4 regions of the Providencia sp. PROV208 genome follow, and region 4 is predicted to be linked to each of the others. Evidence: predicted binding sites of a transcription regulator. Region 4 holds the regulator's gene; each other region holds the start of a gene.
What was found. The regulator CRP, encoded in region 4, controls carbon source genes, mostly activating them, when cyclic AMP is high. The targets are predictions, from matches to a motif close to ATGTGANNNNNNTCACAT.

Region 1: deoC (deoxyribose-phosphate aldolase) is a predicted target of CRP. The motif match lies at 2,122-2,139, and genes of this name have one in related genera.
Region 2: PR766_RS00485 (NupC/NupG family nucleoside CNT transporter) is a predicted target of CRP. The motif match lies at 2,042-2,059, and genes of this name have one in related genera.
Region 3: udp (uridine phosphorylase) is a predicted target of CRP. The motif match lies at 1,449-1,466, and genes of this name have one in related genera.

Annotation. Positions count from the first base shown of each region.
Region 1 covers NZ_JAMPNS010000017.1:134,386-138,491, reverse strand. Annotated here, with positions in the region: gene fucP (L-fucose:H+ symporter permease) at 1-1,030, opposite strand, end outside; gene rbsK (ribokinase) at 1,191-2,111, opposite strand; gene deoC (deoxyribose-phosphate aldolase) at 2,294-2,962, shown strand; gene PR766_RS14225 (DeoR family transcriptional regulator) at 3,009-3,788, shown strand; gene rnz (ribonuclease Z) at 3,847-4,106, opposite strand, start outside.
Region 2 covers NZ_JAMPNS010000001.1:106,341-110,446, reverse strand. Annotated here, with positions in the region: gene PR766_RS00495 (flavin monoamine oxidase family protein) at 1-459, shown strand, start outside; gene PR766_RS00490 (DUF3820 family protein) at 482-697, opposite strand; gene PR766_RS00485 (NupC/NupG family nucleoside CNT transporter) at 793-1,977, opposite strand; gene ligA (NAD-dependent DNA ligase LigA) at 2,220-4,106, opposite strand, start outside.
Region 3 covers NZ_JAMPNS010000017.1:177,490-181,595, forward strand. Annotated here, with positions in the region: gene PR766_RS14410 (GntP family permease) at 1-1,309, shown strand, start outside; gene udp (uridine phosphorylase) at 1,593-2,348, shown strand; gene PR766_RS14420 (tyrosine-protein phosphatase) at 2,631-3,413, shown strand; gene PR766_RS14425 (DedA family protein) at 3,518-4,048, shown strand.
Region 4 covers NZ_JAMPNS010000012.1:25,026-29,131, forward strand. Annotated here, with positions in the region: gene PR766_RS10340 (phosphoribulokinase) at 1-628, shown strand, start outside; gene PR766_RS10345 (OsmC family protein) at 705-1,109, opposite strand; gene crp (cAMP-activated global transcriptional regulator CRP) at 1,434-2,066, shown strand; gene PR766_RS10355 (hypothetical protein) at 2,265-2,633, shown strand; gene PR766_RS10360 (hypothetical protein) at 2,812-4,053, shown strand; gene PR766_RS10365 (aspartate aminotransferase family protein) at 4,099-4,106, opposite strand, start outside.

The DNA of each region.
Region 1 (4,106 bases), on a different contig from region 4:
ACACAGCAGTGAAGCTCGGCATAAAGGCCACATACACCAGGAACAGCACACCAATAATCGAATAAATAATCAGTACTTTATCAGCGTTAAAGCGAGTCATTAAGATGTTGGCAATAAATTTACCAATAAAGAAACAGGCGAAGCTGTACACCATAAAGTTAGAGGCATCACGCTCGTTGATATCCCCCATTTCCAGCGCTAAACGGATGGTGAACGACCAAACAGCAACTTGCATTCCCACATATAGGAACTGGGCGATGATCCCTTTTCTAAAGCGACTGTTTTTAGCTAAATATTTTAAGGTATCCAGTGCAGAAGGACGTTTATGTTCCGCAGTTTCTGCCACTTTACATTTCGGGAATTTCGTCAGTAAAAACAGGATCATCACCACAACCAATACCATGATCATATAACGGTATGGTTCAAGGGTGTTTTCCAGCATGGCTAAACGGAATTCATGGATTTGAGTCGCATCCATTCCTGCCATTTGGCTTTGTAGGCTTTCCCCTTCTGAGAAAACTAAATATTTGCCCAGTAAAATCCCACCTGCGGCACCAATTGGGTAGAAGGTTTGGCTGATATTCAGACGCAGTGTCGCGTACTGTTTTGGACCGATCATGGAACTGTAAGTATTGGCTGCGGTTTCAAGGAAGCTTAAACCAATCGCGATCGCAAAAATCGCCGCTAAGAACATGGTATAAGTTGCCATGTGCGATGCTGGGAAAAACATGGAACAACCCGCAATATACAAGATCAATCCGATCATAATCGCGTATTTATAACTGGTTTTTTTGATCACTAATGACGCAGGGATCGCAATCAAAAAGTAACCACCATAGAACGCGCTTTGCACTAATGCAGAAGCAAAGTTACTGAGTTCAAAGACGCTTTTAAACTGTGTGATTAAAATATCGTTCAATGCTGCTGCGCATCCCCAAAGCGGAAATAAGCAGGAAAGCAGGATAAATTGGAATATAGGTGTCTTATTCAGGTACCCATCAGGTAACTGAGTGATGTTCTTGATGTTCATAGTAACCCTTAATCGTTTTTATAATATTTTTAACCGGTTAAACGGGCTTTTTGCTCTAATGGCAACCTTCATTTCAACCGGTCATGCTCAACATCATTCAAATTCAGAGCAAATATTGTGGGTACAGGTAATGCTTCTGGCGCTTGAAAGATGGTTAGAACTAATTATTCAACTGCACAAACTCACTGAACTGCTCGATACTTGGATAAGAAGATTGCGTGCCTTTTCCTGTTACGCTGAAGGCTGAAAATAGAACCGCTTTTTTCATCGCTTCTTCGATGTTTCCGGTGTGAACATAGTAATGAGAGAAACAACCGATAAACGCATCGCCAGCACCACTAGTGTCAATTGCATTGACTTTGATAGCCGGAATAAATAACTCACTGTCGCGAGTCATCCATAGCGCACCTTTGTCGCCTAAAGTGACAATCAGGTTTTTCAGACCTTTGTCTAACAGGGATTGTGCGGCACGACGCACGTTATCCATGGTATCCACAGGCATGTTGGTCAGAATTTCTAACTCGGTTTCATTCGGTACAAAGAAATCACAACGACATGCGTAATCTAAATCCAGTGCGCGTTGTGCTGGTGCTGGGTTAAGTAACACAGGAATGTTGTGCTTATTACCGAAGGCAATCGCGTGGTAAACCGTTTCCAGCTGCACTTCCAGCTGCAATACGATCAGTTTGCACTTTTTCAGATCTTCCGCGGCGCGGTCGATATCTTCTGGGGATAAAAACTTATTCGCCCCTTTAACAATCAAAATACTGTTAGACGAATTTTGGTTAACAAAAATCGGTGCGACACCGCTTGAGGTGCATGGTACTTTTTCTACATAGCGAGTATTGATGCCATAAGACTCAAGATTACGGATGGTGTTATCCGCAAAAATATCGTCTCCAACTTTAGTTAGCATAATCACTTTAGAGTTTAACTTTGCTGCGGCAACAGCTTGGTTTGCCCCTTTACCGCCACAACCGATTTTGAAGGCTGGGGCTTCGAGGGTTTCCCCTTCTTTTGGCATTTGATCAATGTAGGTGATCAAATCGACCATGTTTGAACCGATAACTGCTATATCCATGATGTCCCTCGTGTTAAATAAATCACATAATGATATAATCCTAACATTATCATGTTGCAAAAATATCATTTGTGATTAGGATCTCGAATAACGAATGATCAAGTGTTATATCTGCCACATTTCCTCATTCTTTGTTACCTATTCCACATCTATTCTGAAAACGTCATATAGGAAGGTTTAAAATGCAAGATTTAGCGAAATATATCGATCATACTTTATTGGCTGCTAACGCAACGGTTAATGATATCAAAACGTTATGTGCAGAAGCCGCACAATATCATTTTGCCTCTGTGTGTGTTAACACCGGCTATGTACCTTTAGCAAGTGAATGTTTAAAAGATAGCGATGTGATGGTGTGCTGTGTCGTAGGCTTCCCATTAGGTGCATGTTTAACAGAAGCTAAAGCATTTGAAGCCGCTGAAGCTGTTCGCCGTGGTGCCGATGAAGTGGATATGGTCATCAACGTTGGTATGCTAAAAAGTGGTGATTTAGACTTTGTTCGTCAAGATATTGAAGCCGTTTTTGCGGCTTGTGGTAAGGCAACACTGAAAGTGATCCTCGAAACTTGCCTGTTAACTGATGAAGAAATCACACAGGTTTGTGAAATTTGCCGCACAATTAACGTTGGATTTGTGAAAACTTCAACAGGATTCAGTACAATGGGTGCCACTGAGCATCACGTCGCTTTAATGCGTAAAGTGGTTGGCAATGAAATTGGCGTCAAAGCATCCGGTGGTGTACGTACGCGTGAAACCGCAATTAAGATGATTGAAGCTGGTGCTAACCGCGTTGGTGCAAGCGCGAGTGTCGCTATTGTGACTGGAGAAAATACCACTCCAAGTGACTACTAAACAACGGGGCGCGGTTCGTCCGCGCCATCATAAAAAGGATTGCAGGGTGATAGAAACTAAACAAAAAGAACGCCTTCGCCGATTAAGTGAATGTATTAAACGTTCAGGACGCATTCACCTTAAAGAGGCAGCGAGAATACTCGAAGTTTCTGAAATGACTATTCGTCGAGATCTCAATGCCGATACTGAAGGTCCCATTCCAATGTCACTGCTTGGTGGCTATATTGTTTCTGTCACTCAACCTGCCGCTTTAACTCCTCATGAGCCTCATGCCGATATTTTCACACCAGACCAAACTGAAGATCTGTATATTCCAAATCTAGCCGCCAGTATGGTCAGCGAAGACGATGTGATCTTTTTCGATAATGGCATTGAAATGGCCACCTTGATCGCCTTGATCCCTGAAGAGATAAGCTTTACTGGAATTTGTTACTCCCATAACGTTTTCCTTGCTTTAAGCCAGAAAAAGAATGCTACCGCTCTGCTCTGTGGTGGGGAATATCGCCCCAAAAGTGACTCTTTTTACAGCCCAACATTGCCTTCTTTATTGGATTCCATCAACCCCAAAAAAGCGTTTATGTCCGCAACTGGCGTTCACAGTGCCTATGGGGTGACTTGCTATAATCTCGATGATTTACCGATGAAAAAGAAAGGCATGGAAAAATCTATTCGTAAGATTTTATTAGCGCCTTACAATCTGTTTGATGAAGTGGCGACGGCGAATATGGGAGAGTTATCTCAATTTGATGTGATTGTCACGAACCGGCAACTCAGTGATGAATACGAAACATACTGCCGTAATGGGTTTGTTAAAGTTATTTATTAGGCTGAGGTATTTCATCAAAACAAAATCGACACGTTTGAACCCGTGTCGATTTGTTTTCTCACTCAATTTTCACCGTCAAGTAATCTTCAGCTATCTGAGTTTCTGGAAATTCTGCTTGGCATTCCGCCAGTAAGCGAGGAAGATCAGCGGGTCCATAACGTCCGCTTAAGTGTGTGGCGATAAACCGTTTCACATTTGCTTGCTTAGCCAATTGCGCGGCTTGGCGAGTTGAAGAGTGCCCATGCTCATTGGCTTTCACCTCCAGCGCCACTTCTAGCGTGGTTTCATGCACCATCACATTAGCATTTTTAGCCAATA
Region 2 (4,106 bases), on a different contig from region 4:
TTTGAGCATGCATTTTGGCGTAAGGATTCACTCAATAATGTGAATAGTATGTATATCCATGAGTCTGATTACTGGCTCAATTTTATGGATGTAAGCACGATTTACCAAAAACCAACCCTACTCTTTCTATTTGGTGGGTTGTCCGCAAAATGGCTTGAGGAGTGTGATGAGCAGACCGCATGGCATGAATTACAAGCATCACTCTGTAAAGTGTTTGATCATGTTCCCGCGCCAATACGTTTGATGAAAACCGAATGGGAAAAAGATATTTATGCGTATGGCTCATTTAGTTATCCTGCATCTAACTATTCAGCCAATCAAATCGCACAATTAAAACAGCCTATTGATAATAAAATCTTCTTTGCGGGAGAGCATTTAGCACTATTAGGCGCAGGTACTGTGCATGGCGCTTACCAATCAGGTATAGAAACGGCTAATACAGTGATCAGCACACAATAATAGGCCATTAAGCCTCTACCCCTTATTGGCGTTTTAGAGGCTTAACAATGCTATCTAGCCCTTCAATCTTCAGCCCTAGTGTCATTTCCATCAGCTGTCCTAACCGCCCTGCCGGAAACTCCCCTTTTTTATAAAACCATAATAGGTATTCCTCTGGCAGATCAATCAGTATGCAACCTTTATATTTACCAAACGGCATCGATGTATTAGCTATATCAATTAAGTCTTGTTTTTCCATTCTTTCCTCATGCTTTATCGATAGAAAGCCTTAGACATAAAAAAACGGCATTCACTGAATGCCGTTTTTCACTGTAACACTTTTTATAGCGGTAACTACAGGATTAATCCAACCACTGCCGCAGATAAGAAGCTTACCAGTGTTGAGCCATACAGTAATTTCAGACCAAAACGTGCAACGGTATTTCCTTGTTTTTCATCTAACCCTTTAATCGCACCAGCAATAATACCGATAGAAGAGAAGTTAGCGAACGAAACTAAGAATACAGATAAAATACCAACAGAACGGTCTGATAAACCTGATGCCACTGCTTTTAAGCCATCCATTGCTACGAATTCGTTAGTGACCATCTTCACAGCCATGATGCCGCCAACTTGCAGTGCTTCATTAGCAGGAATACCTAACATCCAAGCAAATGGATAGAATACATAACCCAGCATGGTCTGGAAGCTCACGCCGAATATCGCGGAACAGATACCATTAACCATGGCAATCAGTGCAATAAAACCAATCAGCATCGCAGAAACGATAATCGCAACTTTAAACCCTGCAAGAATATATTCACCTAGCATTTCGAAGAAACTTTGACCTTCATGCAGACTACGCATTTGGATCTCTTTTTCCCCTTCAGGTGGGTACGGGTTGATCAGTGATAATACAACGAACGTACCAAACATGTTCAGCACCAGCGCTGCAACCACATATTTTGGATCCAACATCGTCATGTATGCGCCAACAATTGACATTGAAACGGTCGACATCGCCGTTGCTGCCATCGTGTACATTCTTCTTTCTGACATGCTGCTTAATTGGTCTTTATATGCAATAAAGTTTTCTGACTGACCCAGCAATAATGAGCTCACTGCGTTGAATGACTCAAGTTTACCCATACCGTTAACTTTCGATAACACCGTACCGATGATACGAATGACAAAAGGCAGTACTTTAATGTGTTGTAGAATACCAATCAGCGCTGAAATGAAGATGATTGGGCACAGCACTTGCAGGAAGAAGAAGGCCAAGTTTCCTTCAATCATTCCACCGAAGATGAATTTAGTCCCTTCTGCTGCATAACCCAACAAGTGGGTAAAGACACCAGCAACAGCAAGAACGAAGGACTCACCAATACCTGATTTTAAGAACAAGTAAGCGAGCGCAATTTGAATAACGAGCAATTGAATAACGTAGCGTGGACGAATCCCTCTACGGTTACTACTCGCTAGAATCGCAAGTGCAGCGATAATAACTATGGATAAAATAAAGTGCAGGATCGAGGTCATATTTGACTCCAACAAAGTTACGAATCAGTCTATGCGCATATTCTATGTAATGGGCAACATTTAAATGAGATTAAAGTCACATTAATATGAAAACTGGCTCTACCATTTTCCCAAAAGTAACGACCAGATCACGTTTCACGAATCACGTCCCAATAACAACAGGATAAATGTTAGCCAGAAAATAATAAATGCCATTATCCCCTTGGTTGATAATGGCATTGCGCATTAAATATAGGTCACGATTAGATATTCAGCAAACGAATTAACTCTTCTTCATCAATGACTTTTATGCCGAGTTCAGTAGCTTTCGCTAACTTAGACCCCGCCGCTTCACCCGCAATAACTAAGTCCGTTTTTTTCGACACACTACCTGCGACTTTCGCACCTAAAGCGACCAGTTTATCCTTGGCATCATCACGAGAAAGTGTTGACATCGAACCTGTCAGAACAACTGTTTTACCCGCAAATGGACTGTCAATTTCAGCACTATTAATGACTTGAACTTCTGGCCAATGGATATTCGCAATAGTCAGTAAATCATGAATAACTTGGCGATTATGTTCTTCACGGAAAAAATGCACGACATGCTTCGCAACCACTTCACCAATATCCTGTACAGTTTTCAGTGAATCTTCATCTGCTGCCATCACCGCATCTAACGACGCGTAATGTGCGGCGAGGTTTGCCGCGGTGGCTTCACCCACTTCACGGATCCCTAATGCATAGATGAAACGGGCGAGTGTAGTTTGTTTAGATTTCTCTAACGCATCAATCAGTTTTTGCGCGGATTTTGGTCCCATTCTTTCTAGACCCGTTAATTTACCCGCTGATAATTGGTAGAGCTGCGCCGCATTTGCGACATACTCTGCATCCACCAATTGCTCAATGATTTTATCTCCCATGCCATCCACATCCATTGCACGGCGAGAAACAAAGTGCTTCAGAGACTCTTTCAACTGCGCCCCGCAGGTTAACCCGCCTGTGCAGCGAGCTACCGCCTCCCCTTCTACACGCTCAATATCCGAATTACATACTGGGCAGTGTGTTGGAAATATGATTTCACGGCTATCCGCAGGGCGTTTGTCCATGACAACACTGACAATTTGTGGGATCACATCCCCTGCTCGACGGATTACGACCGTATCACCAATGCGAACACCTAAGCGATCTATCTCATCGGCATTATGGAGTGTCGCATTACTGACGACGACACCTGCAACTTGTACTGGCTCTAAACGTGCCACAGGTGTGATGGCTCCAGTACGCCCAACTTGGAATTCAACATCCTTCAGCAATGTTATCTGTTCTTGGGCTGGAAATTTAAATGCCGTAGCCCAACGTGGCGCACGCGAGACAAACCCCAATTCCTCTTGGATTGCAATATCGTTCACTTTAATCACTACACCATCGATATCAAAACCGAGTGTTGGGCGAATTTTTTCAACATGATGATAAAAATCGAGAACTTGCTGGCAACCCACACGCAGTTGAACATGCTCACTGACTGGCAGCCCCCACGCTTTGAATTGCATCAAGCGCTCATAATGGGTATCTGGCAATGTTTTACCTTCCACTAGCCCTACACCATAGCAGTAGAAAGTTAATGGACGTTTAGCCGTAATACGTGGATCTAACTGGCGAAGGGAACCTGCTGCCGCATTACGTGGATTAGCGAAAATCTTACCATCCGTTTTACGTGCTTCTTCGTTCATCGCCTCAAAGCCTTTTTGAGGCATAAAAACTTCACCACGAATTTCAACACGCGCAGGAATATTATCCCCGCGTAAACGTAGCGGAATTGCTTTGATCGTGCGTACGTTGGCCGTGATATTTTCGCCAACCGTACCATCACCACGGGTTGCCGCTTGAACTAACTCACCATTTTCATACAGCAAACTGACAGCTAGACCATCTAATTTGAGTTCGCAGCAAAATGTTAATTCAGTGTGGTTATGCAGTCGGTCTTTCACGCGTTTATCAAATGCGAGATAGCTTTCTTCATCAAATACGTTATCTAAAGAAAGCATCGGAATTTCATGGCGAACAGTGTCAAATGCCGCTAAAGGTGCTGCCCCTACGCGCTGCGTTGGTGAGTCCGTTGTGATCAGCTCAGGATGTTCTGCTTCAAG
Region 3 (4,106 bases), on a different contig from region 4:
GCGTGTTCACGCACTGTTAGCCATGCTAATTGCCGCTGCAATTGCGGGGTTATCCGGTGGGCTAACCGCGGCTGAAACCGTCACGGTGATCACAAAGGGCTTTGGCTCGACCCTCGGTAGCATTGGTATTGTTATCGGTCTCGGGGTGATGATGGGAAGGGTGCTGGAAGTTTCAGGTGCTGCTGAGCAAATAGCCTATAGCTTTATCAAATGGTTAGGGAAAAAACGTGAAGAGTGGGCACTGGCAATCACCGGCTATATTGTCAGTATTCCTATCTTTGTGGACTCGGCATTCGTCATTCTTTACCCGTTGGCAAAGGCATTAGCCAAAAATGGTAAACGGAGCATCTTAACGCTTGGGGTCGCATTAGCGGGTGGGTTAGTGGTAACTCACCATACTGTACCACCAACACCGGGTCCTTTAGGTGTCGCAGGTATCTTTGGGGTTGATGTTGGTGCGATGATTTTAGCGGGTATGGCGCTCGCGGTACCATGTGTCATCGGTATTGTGTTCTATGCCAAATGGCTAGGAACCAAATACCCTGAGTTTATGCCAGATGAGACGGGCAGCGAAGATCTAAAAGAAGTGCATGCACGTTACATGGAAGAAAAAGCGAATAAACCATTACCAAGCTTATTCTTATCATTGTTACCTATTATTACGCCAATCTTGTTGATTTTTATTAATGCTATCAACGGATTATTGCTAAAAACGGCCACCTTCCAAGGCATGGATGATAACTGGTACTTCCAATCATTCCAATTCTTAGGCGCCCCGATTATTGCACTCTCAATTAGCGTATTGATTTCAGTCTATACGTTAATGCCAAAAGCCTCGAAAGAAGAAGTCATTGACCGTATGGAAGAGGGATTGCAGGCGGCAGGGATTATCTTACTGGTCACGGGGGCTGGTGGTGCATTAGGTGCAGTATTACGTGATAGTGGTACGGGAACAATTTTAGCGGAGCACGTTGCGAATTTACCGATTACGCCAGTGCTAATACCGTTCATTATTGCCACGTTAGTGCGTTTAATTCAGGGATCAGGAACGGTTGCAATGATCACCGCAGCATCGATTTCTGCGCCAATTATTAGCCAAATCCCTGATATCAACTTATTAGTTGCCGCTCAAGCAGCAACAATGGGCTCTCTGTTCTTCGGTTACTTTAACGACAGCCTTTATTGGGTTGTGAACAGAATGATGGGGATTAAAGACGTTAAACAGCAAATGATAGTTTGGTCTATCCCAACAACAATCGCGTGGGCTATCGGGTTGGTTGGCGTTTTGATCCTTGATGTTGTGCTGTAAGTCTAGCACATTGATATTGTAATATTTTTTATCTTCTGCCTATCCAAAGCGCCTATTCAGGCGCTTTTTTTCGATAATCGCAAACATTCATCTATACTGGGTGTATCTCATCATTAGCTTTAATGTCACCGGACTTTATTTGTGATATATATCTCATTTTAATGAAAATGAAGTGAATCAGTTTCTATTAAAAGCGATATTGGTCACTAAATTAAGTCGAGCTAAGCGCTATATTGACTATAACGTACTAATTCAATGATGCCATTGTGTAAAGGAGTTTGATATGTCTGACGTTTTCCACTTAGGTTTAAAAAAGAGTGACTTACAGGGTGCAACTGTTGCTATTGTTCCTGGGGATCCTAACCGTGTTGAAAAAATTGCACGTCTGATGGATAACCCTGTGCATTTGGCTTCATTACGTGAATTCACTTCATGGCGTGGTGAACTTGATGGAAAAGCCGTGATTGTTTGCTCCACAGGTATTGGTGGTCCATCAACCTCTATCGCAGTTGAAGAGCTAGCTCAGCTAGGCATCCGTACTTTCTTGCGTATCGGTACAACAGGTGCAATCCAAGAAAACATCAATGTAGGTGATGTTTTAGTGACTACCGGTGCAGTGCGTTTAGATGGTGCAAGTCAGCATTTTGCTCCGCTGGAATTCCCTGCGGTTGCTGACTTTACTTGTACTAATGCGCTGTATGCTGCGGCGACAGAAGCGGGTGCAACTGTTCATGTTGGTATTACTGCATCTTCAGATACTTTCTACCCAGGTCAAGAGCGTTACGACACCTATACAGGTCGTGTGATGCGCCACTTCAGAGGCTCAATGAAAGAGTGGCAGGATATGGGCGTGATGAACTATGAGATGGAATCTGCAACGCTGTTAACTATGTGTGCAAGCCAAGGTCTGCGTGCAGGTATGGTTGCTGGCGTTATCGTTAACCGTACTCAGCAAGAAATTCCAAATGAAGCGCTTCTGAAAAAAACAGAAGGCAATGTTCTGAGCATTGTTGTCGAAGCGGCTCGTCGCCTGCTGTAATCCTAATTAGCTGACCCGTTTACTGACTTCACTCGGTTGTGGATTTTCGGTAAACGGGTTCAGTTATCATCATGCTACCCATGTATCTTAAATATTCTTGTATCTCTAATTGATCAGCGCAAAATTTATTTTCTCGCGTTTTTCTTATTCCCTTCATCGATGAATCTGTTATTGTCATTTAAAACAATGAATAGAAGCCTCTTAAGTTACTCAAATTACAAGTAATTGATAATTTCGTTTATTTTTAGTTTGAGCAATGACAGCGCTAAAAAGGGAAAACGTATGTCAACCAAACCTTACCTTCACCCCTCTGTACTGCCTTTAACCGGTGGAATTAACTTTCGTGATTTAGGTGGAAAAAAACTATCCAACGGCGGAAAAATTAAACCTGGGGTTTTATTTCGCTCAGGTGCATTAGACCGCTTAACCCAAGATGATGAAAAAGTCTTACAGTCACAAAACCTTTTCCAAATCATCGATTATCGCGATGAAGCTGAAATTTTGGATAAACCTGATGTGGTGTGGAGTGGCGCTCATTATGTGCATGCCCCAGCAAACCCTTTGGCAAAAGAAGTGAGTGCGAATTTAGATAAACTCACACCAGAAGTGCTAGAAAAATTTGATCCTCAAGCTTTCATGTTCCGCCTTTACGAGTTACTTCCATTGAATAATGCGGCATATCATCAATTGGTCAGCATGTTGAAGCAACCGGAAAAAGGTGGTCTTGTGCAACACTGTGCAGTCGGTAAAGACCGTACTGGGATTGGCTCGGCTTTAGTGCTATTTGCGCTGGGGGCGGATGTTAATACGGTGATGGACGATTACCTATTAACCAATGAAACGTTAGCGCCATTCCGTAATCACCTACTGGAAGAATTTTCAAAAACTATGAGCGAGAATGTGGTAAAAAAATTCGAGTATGTGTTCTCTGTACGTGAAGAATTCTTACAGACTGCATTGAAAAGCATAGAAAATAATTATGGTGATGTGGATAAATGGCTAGAAAAAGATTTTGGCTTAGGTAACGCTCAACGCAGCGTACTACAAAGTTACTTCCTCGAATAATCTAATAAACACTGAAGTTGCAATGAGCGGGTTTTGTTGCAACTTTATTTACTTCCTATAACTATAATAGTGTTATTCAACTCATTAAAATTAGGAACGAACCCTTGAGCATCAATGAAATTGTCACTGCCATTACGGAATTCACTCGTGCTCACGAAGTGTGGGCGATCCCTATTGTCTTCATTCTTGCTTTTGGCGAATCACTCGCTTTTCTCTCTTTATTGCTCCCCGCAACCGTGATTTTACTTGGACTTGGTGCGTTGATTGGTGAAAGTGAAATCGCCTTCTTTCCGATTTGGTTAGCCGCCGCCTTGGGCGCATTTTTTGGCGATTGGGTCTCTTATTGGTTTGGTTTTCACTATAAAGAAAAAGTCCGTGAAATGTGGCCGATTTCTCGTAACCCTGAAATGATAGATAAAGGTCATCGTTTCTTTGAGAAATGGGGTGTTTGGGGGATTTTCTTTGGGCGGTTTTTTGGACCTTTGCGCGCGGTCGTTCCTCTTGTCGCAGGAATTTGTGAAATGCGCCAACGCCATTTTCAAATTGCCAACTTCGCATCCGCAATGATTTGGGCATTTGGCATTTTAGCACCGGGAGCGCTTGGCTTACGTTGGTTCGCTAGTTGGATGGGATAAGCTGCGAAGCTGCTCGCAAAAAGTCGCCATAGGGGAGATTTACCTCTGGACACTTATA
Region 4 (4,106 bases):
ACAAACCTTAATTGACTACGCGACAACCGGTTATGGGCAGTCTCGTAAATACCTCCATACCTACGATGAAGCTGTGCCTTATGGGTTACAACCCGGTACTTTTACGCCGTGGGAGTCACTGCCATCCAATACCGACGTGTTATTCTATGAAGGGTTACATGGTGGTATTGTCACGCCAGAACACGATGTGGCACAACATGTTGACTTGCTGGTCGGCGTTGTACCTATCGTCAACCTTGAATGGATTCAAAAGCTTATTCGTGACACCACCGAACGGGGGCATTCTCGGGAAGCCGTGATGGATTCCGTAGTCCGTTCAATGGGAGATTATATTAACTATATTACGCCACAATTCTCCCGTACCCATATTAACTTCCAGCGCGTTCCGACGGTTGATACCTCGAACCCTTTTTCGGCAAAAGCGATTCCCTCACAGGACGAAAGTTTTATTGTGATTCGTTTCAGGGGATTAGAGCAGATTGATTTTCCCTATTTATTATCCATGCTAAATGGTTCGTTTATTTCAGCAATGAATACCATTGTGGTGCCGGGAGGGAAATTAGGTCTCGCAATGGAGCTGATTATGATGCCATTAGTGGAAAAACTCATGAAACAGCGTAATGGGTAGCTCAGCATTATAATTAAATAGATTAATGATAAGATGCTTATCGATAATAAAGATAAGCATCTGAATATAAACACGATTATACGTTTTTAATTTCGAAGCTATGAGTCACATTCACCGTTTTTTCTAACATGATTGCGACGGAGCAATATTTTTCCGCCGAAAGTTGGACGGCGCGTTCAACGACTTTGTCTGTTAATTCACGACCAGTGACAATAAAATGTAAATTGATATCAGTGAAGTAGCGAGGCGCTTCTTCGCGGCGCTGTGACGTTAATTTCACCTCACAATCAAGAATATCCTGACGACCTTTTTGAATGATGGAAACAACGTCAATCGCACTACATCCACCCGCCGCCATTAAAACCATCTCCATTGGGCTGGGCGCTTTATCCCCTGCATTACCATCCATCATAATTTGGTGACCTGATGCTGACTCACCTAAAAAAGAGAGTCCTTCTACCCACTTTACGCGTGCTTCCATTTTTATTCCTCTCAAAAAATAGTGATGTTTATCGCCTCATTGTTCCATATATCTAGACAATGTTATATCAGCATTATTAGGCTGAAGCGATACAGGGAAGACATTCGACATTGGATATGATACAAACAATGCTTAGTTGATAGGATTAAGATCAAAACTCAACGTTTCAATTGATTATATTATACAATTGATATTAATTTGCATTGGCCCATAGCAGCATTAATAATAGGCATCAATGTGACTTAATATGCTAAGCTAGACACTTTAAAGTCAGCCTTTCCCTACTTTTCGAAAGGTTGCAATAACATACAGAGGATAACGCTAATGGTTCTCGGCAAGCCACAAACAGACCCTACTCTTGAATGGTTTTTGTCACACTGCCATATTCATAAGTATCCATCCAAGAGCACTCTGATCCATCAGGGTGAAAAAGCAGAAACCCTTTACTACATTGTTAAAGGTTCAGTGGCTGCTTTAATCAAAGATGAAGAAGGCAAAGAAATGATTCTCTCTTATTTAAATCAGGGAGACTTCATTGGCGAACTTGGGTTATTTGAAGAAGGACAGGAACGTACTGCATGGGTTCGCGCAAAAGTTGCTTGCGAAGTCGCTGAAATTTCCTATAAGAAATTCCGTCAGCTGATTCAAGTCAACCCAGATATCCTGATGCGTCTTTCTGCGCAAATGGCGAATCGCTTGCAAACCACTTCCGAAAAAGTAGGTAACCTTGCATTCTTAGACGTTACTGGTCGTATTGCTCAAACATTGTTAAATTTAGCAAAACAACCTGATGCGATGACTCACCCTGATGGCATGCAAATTAAAATTACCCGTCAGGAAATTGGTCAAATCGTCGGTTGTTCCCGTGAAACAGTGGGTCGTATTTTAAAAATGCTGGAAGACCAAAATTTAATCTCCGCGCATGGTAAAACAATTGTTGTCTACGGCACACGATAATTTATTTTTCCGTCTAGCTTATTAGCTGGACTCTGAATAAAAAGGGTTTGTATCAGTGATATAAACCCTTTTTTATACATGTCAGTAATATAACCTTTTCGCCTGAACAAAAAATAACCGCGTTTTTTGATATTATAGAAAACATTCTTCTATATAGAATACTGAATAGTTAGCCAATAATTATTTAGGATTTCATTCATGACACACATTAATAATCTAAGCCATGCAGAGTCTCTTCAGCATTTAGAGAAATACCAAAAACGCTGTATTAACACTTTCTTGAAAAAGCAGGCTTTTTTCGAACATTTAGATGCGGCAAATCGCTCAACAACAAAATGCCCCGCATTAGCGAAAAAGCCGCTGGAAAAAGTCAACAATTTGCCTCAAACACGTTTTGTATCTTCATTGAGTATTGGTCGTTTAGTTCCTAATAGCCAACCTACCCAGCATGTTTCTAAGCCGAAGGTAGCGGTTATGTTTGGTACTCATTCAAACAAAAACATTGATACCCATTCAATTGAATTTAATAAGAGCTTCGTATTCTTTAAGAATCTTACGAGCAAATAGCATTCCAAATTTTTGCCATATGTAGCACCTTAATGAATATGCCACACTTTTGCCTAACCGCTATTTGTTAGGCCTTTTTTATCAATTAGTTAATTATCTAAAGTCGTTTTTTTATATTGCAAGTACATATTACTGAATAAACTAGCCTCATTTTTACATTATCAAGGTGAGGTATCATATGCCCATTTCATTCCCAAAAATTCGATGTGACACCAGTTCCGCACTCAAACTCTATATCCAAAAAACCAACCAAGGTTCATTAAGTTCTGAGACTAAAATTTCATTAATTGCCAATCAAATTGCTAAAATAAAAAGTCGTCATGATTTTTTTAATTTAAAAAATCATGAAACAGAATTAAAAGACCAAAACACCACTCACGATTTTATTATGACCACAATGGATGATGCATCATGGGATGATGAGTCATTTGAATCCTGTGAACAGTTGCCTGCTTGGAAACAAGAATTTTATGATGATTTTGTATCAAATAAATTTAAAAAATGGGATAAACAAACTAAACCATTAATCCATAATCATTACGATGGCACGGTATTTGCTCAATATTTTAATGCTAAAGAAGAACAGCATGAAAATAGCCTCCCCCCCACGCAAACACCTTCTGACACAGCCACACCACAAATATCCCAGCCTCCAGCCATTGCATTATCTCGAAAATTAAAAACAGTGAAACAAGAAAAGAAACAGATCAATACAACAGTAAAACCGACGGTATTCCGTACAGATGGCACTCCGGTGAGCGCAAAACAACAATTAGCATCCAGTGACCGACTATCTAAGCATAAATCGTCGAATTTAACGCTGGTAAACTTAACAAAAAATAGTCAGAAAGAGCACGTTACCCGACATACACCAAAATCGACGATCAAACCTGTTCGTAATGTGATATCAAAAACAACACACACCAGAATGAATTCAGCCAGTGAAAAAACTCGAGCGTCAACATCATTCAATCCGATATTAGAAGAGAGAAATATTCCAAATGAATTTTCTTATAAAAAACCGGAAAGCCCGGCAATACAGGAGACAAAATCTACGCCCAAAACGATAAAAACGAAGAAAATTAATGGCAATTTGATCGGACTTTACACATCAGGAAGTACAGTCAAATCGACAACTGACATGACGAAAAATAGGAGCACTGAAAATCAGCCAATAAAGAAAAATATCTCGTCGAAAAAAACCTTCAACTCTCGATTAGAACAAGAAAAATCAATTAATCGATTACAAAATCATCGAACTCAACAACCCATAATGCCGCAGTTACAAGATGAATTTGTTATGAATATCAACAAAGAAATGGTAAGAAATGCACAACAAATAGAAGCATTGAAAACCGATATTGCCGTGAAAAAACAGAAAGCAGAAATTATCAAACAAAGAATTTCCACCCGAAAATAAGTCTAAAGCTCAAAGAGGGTGATACCTCTTTGAGCTTTGAGTTAATTATTCAG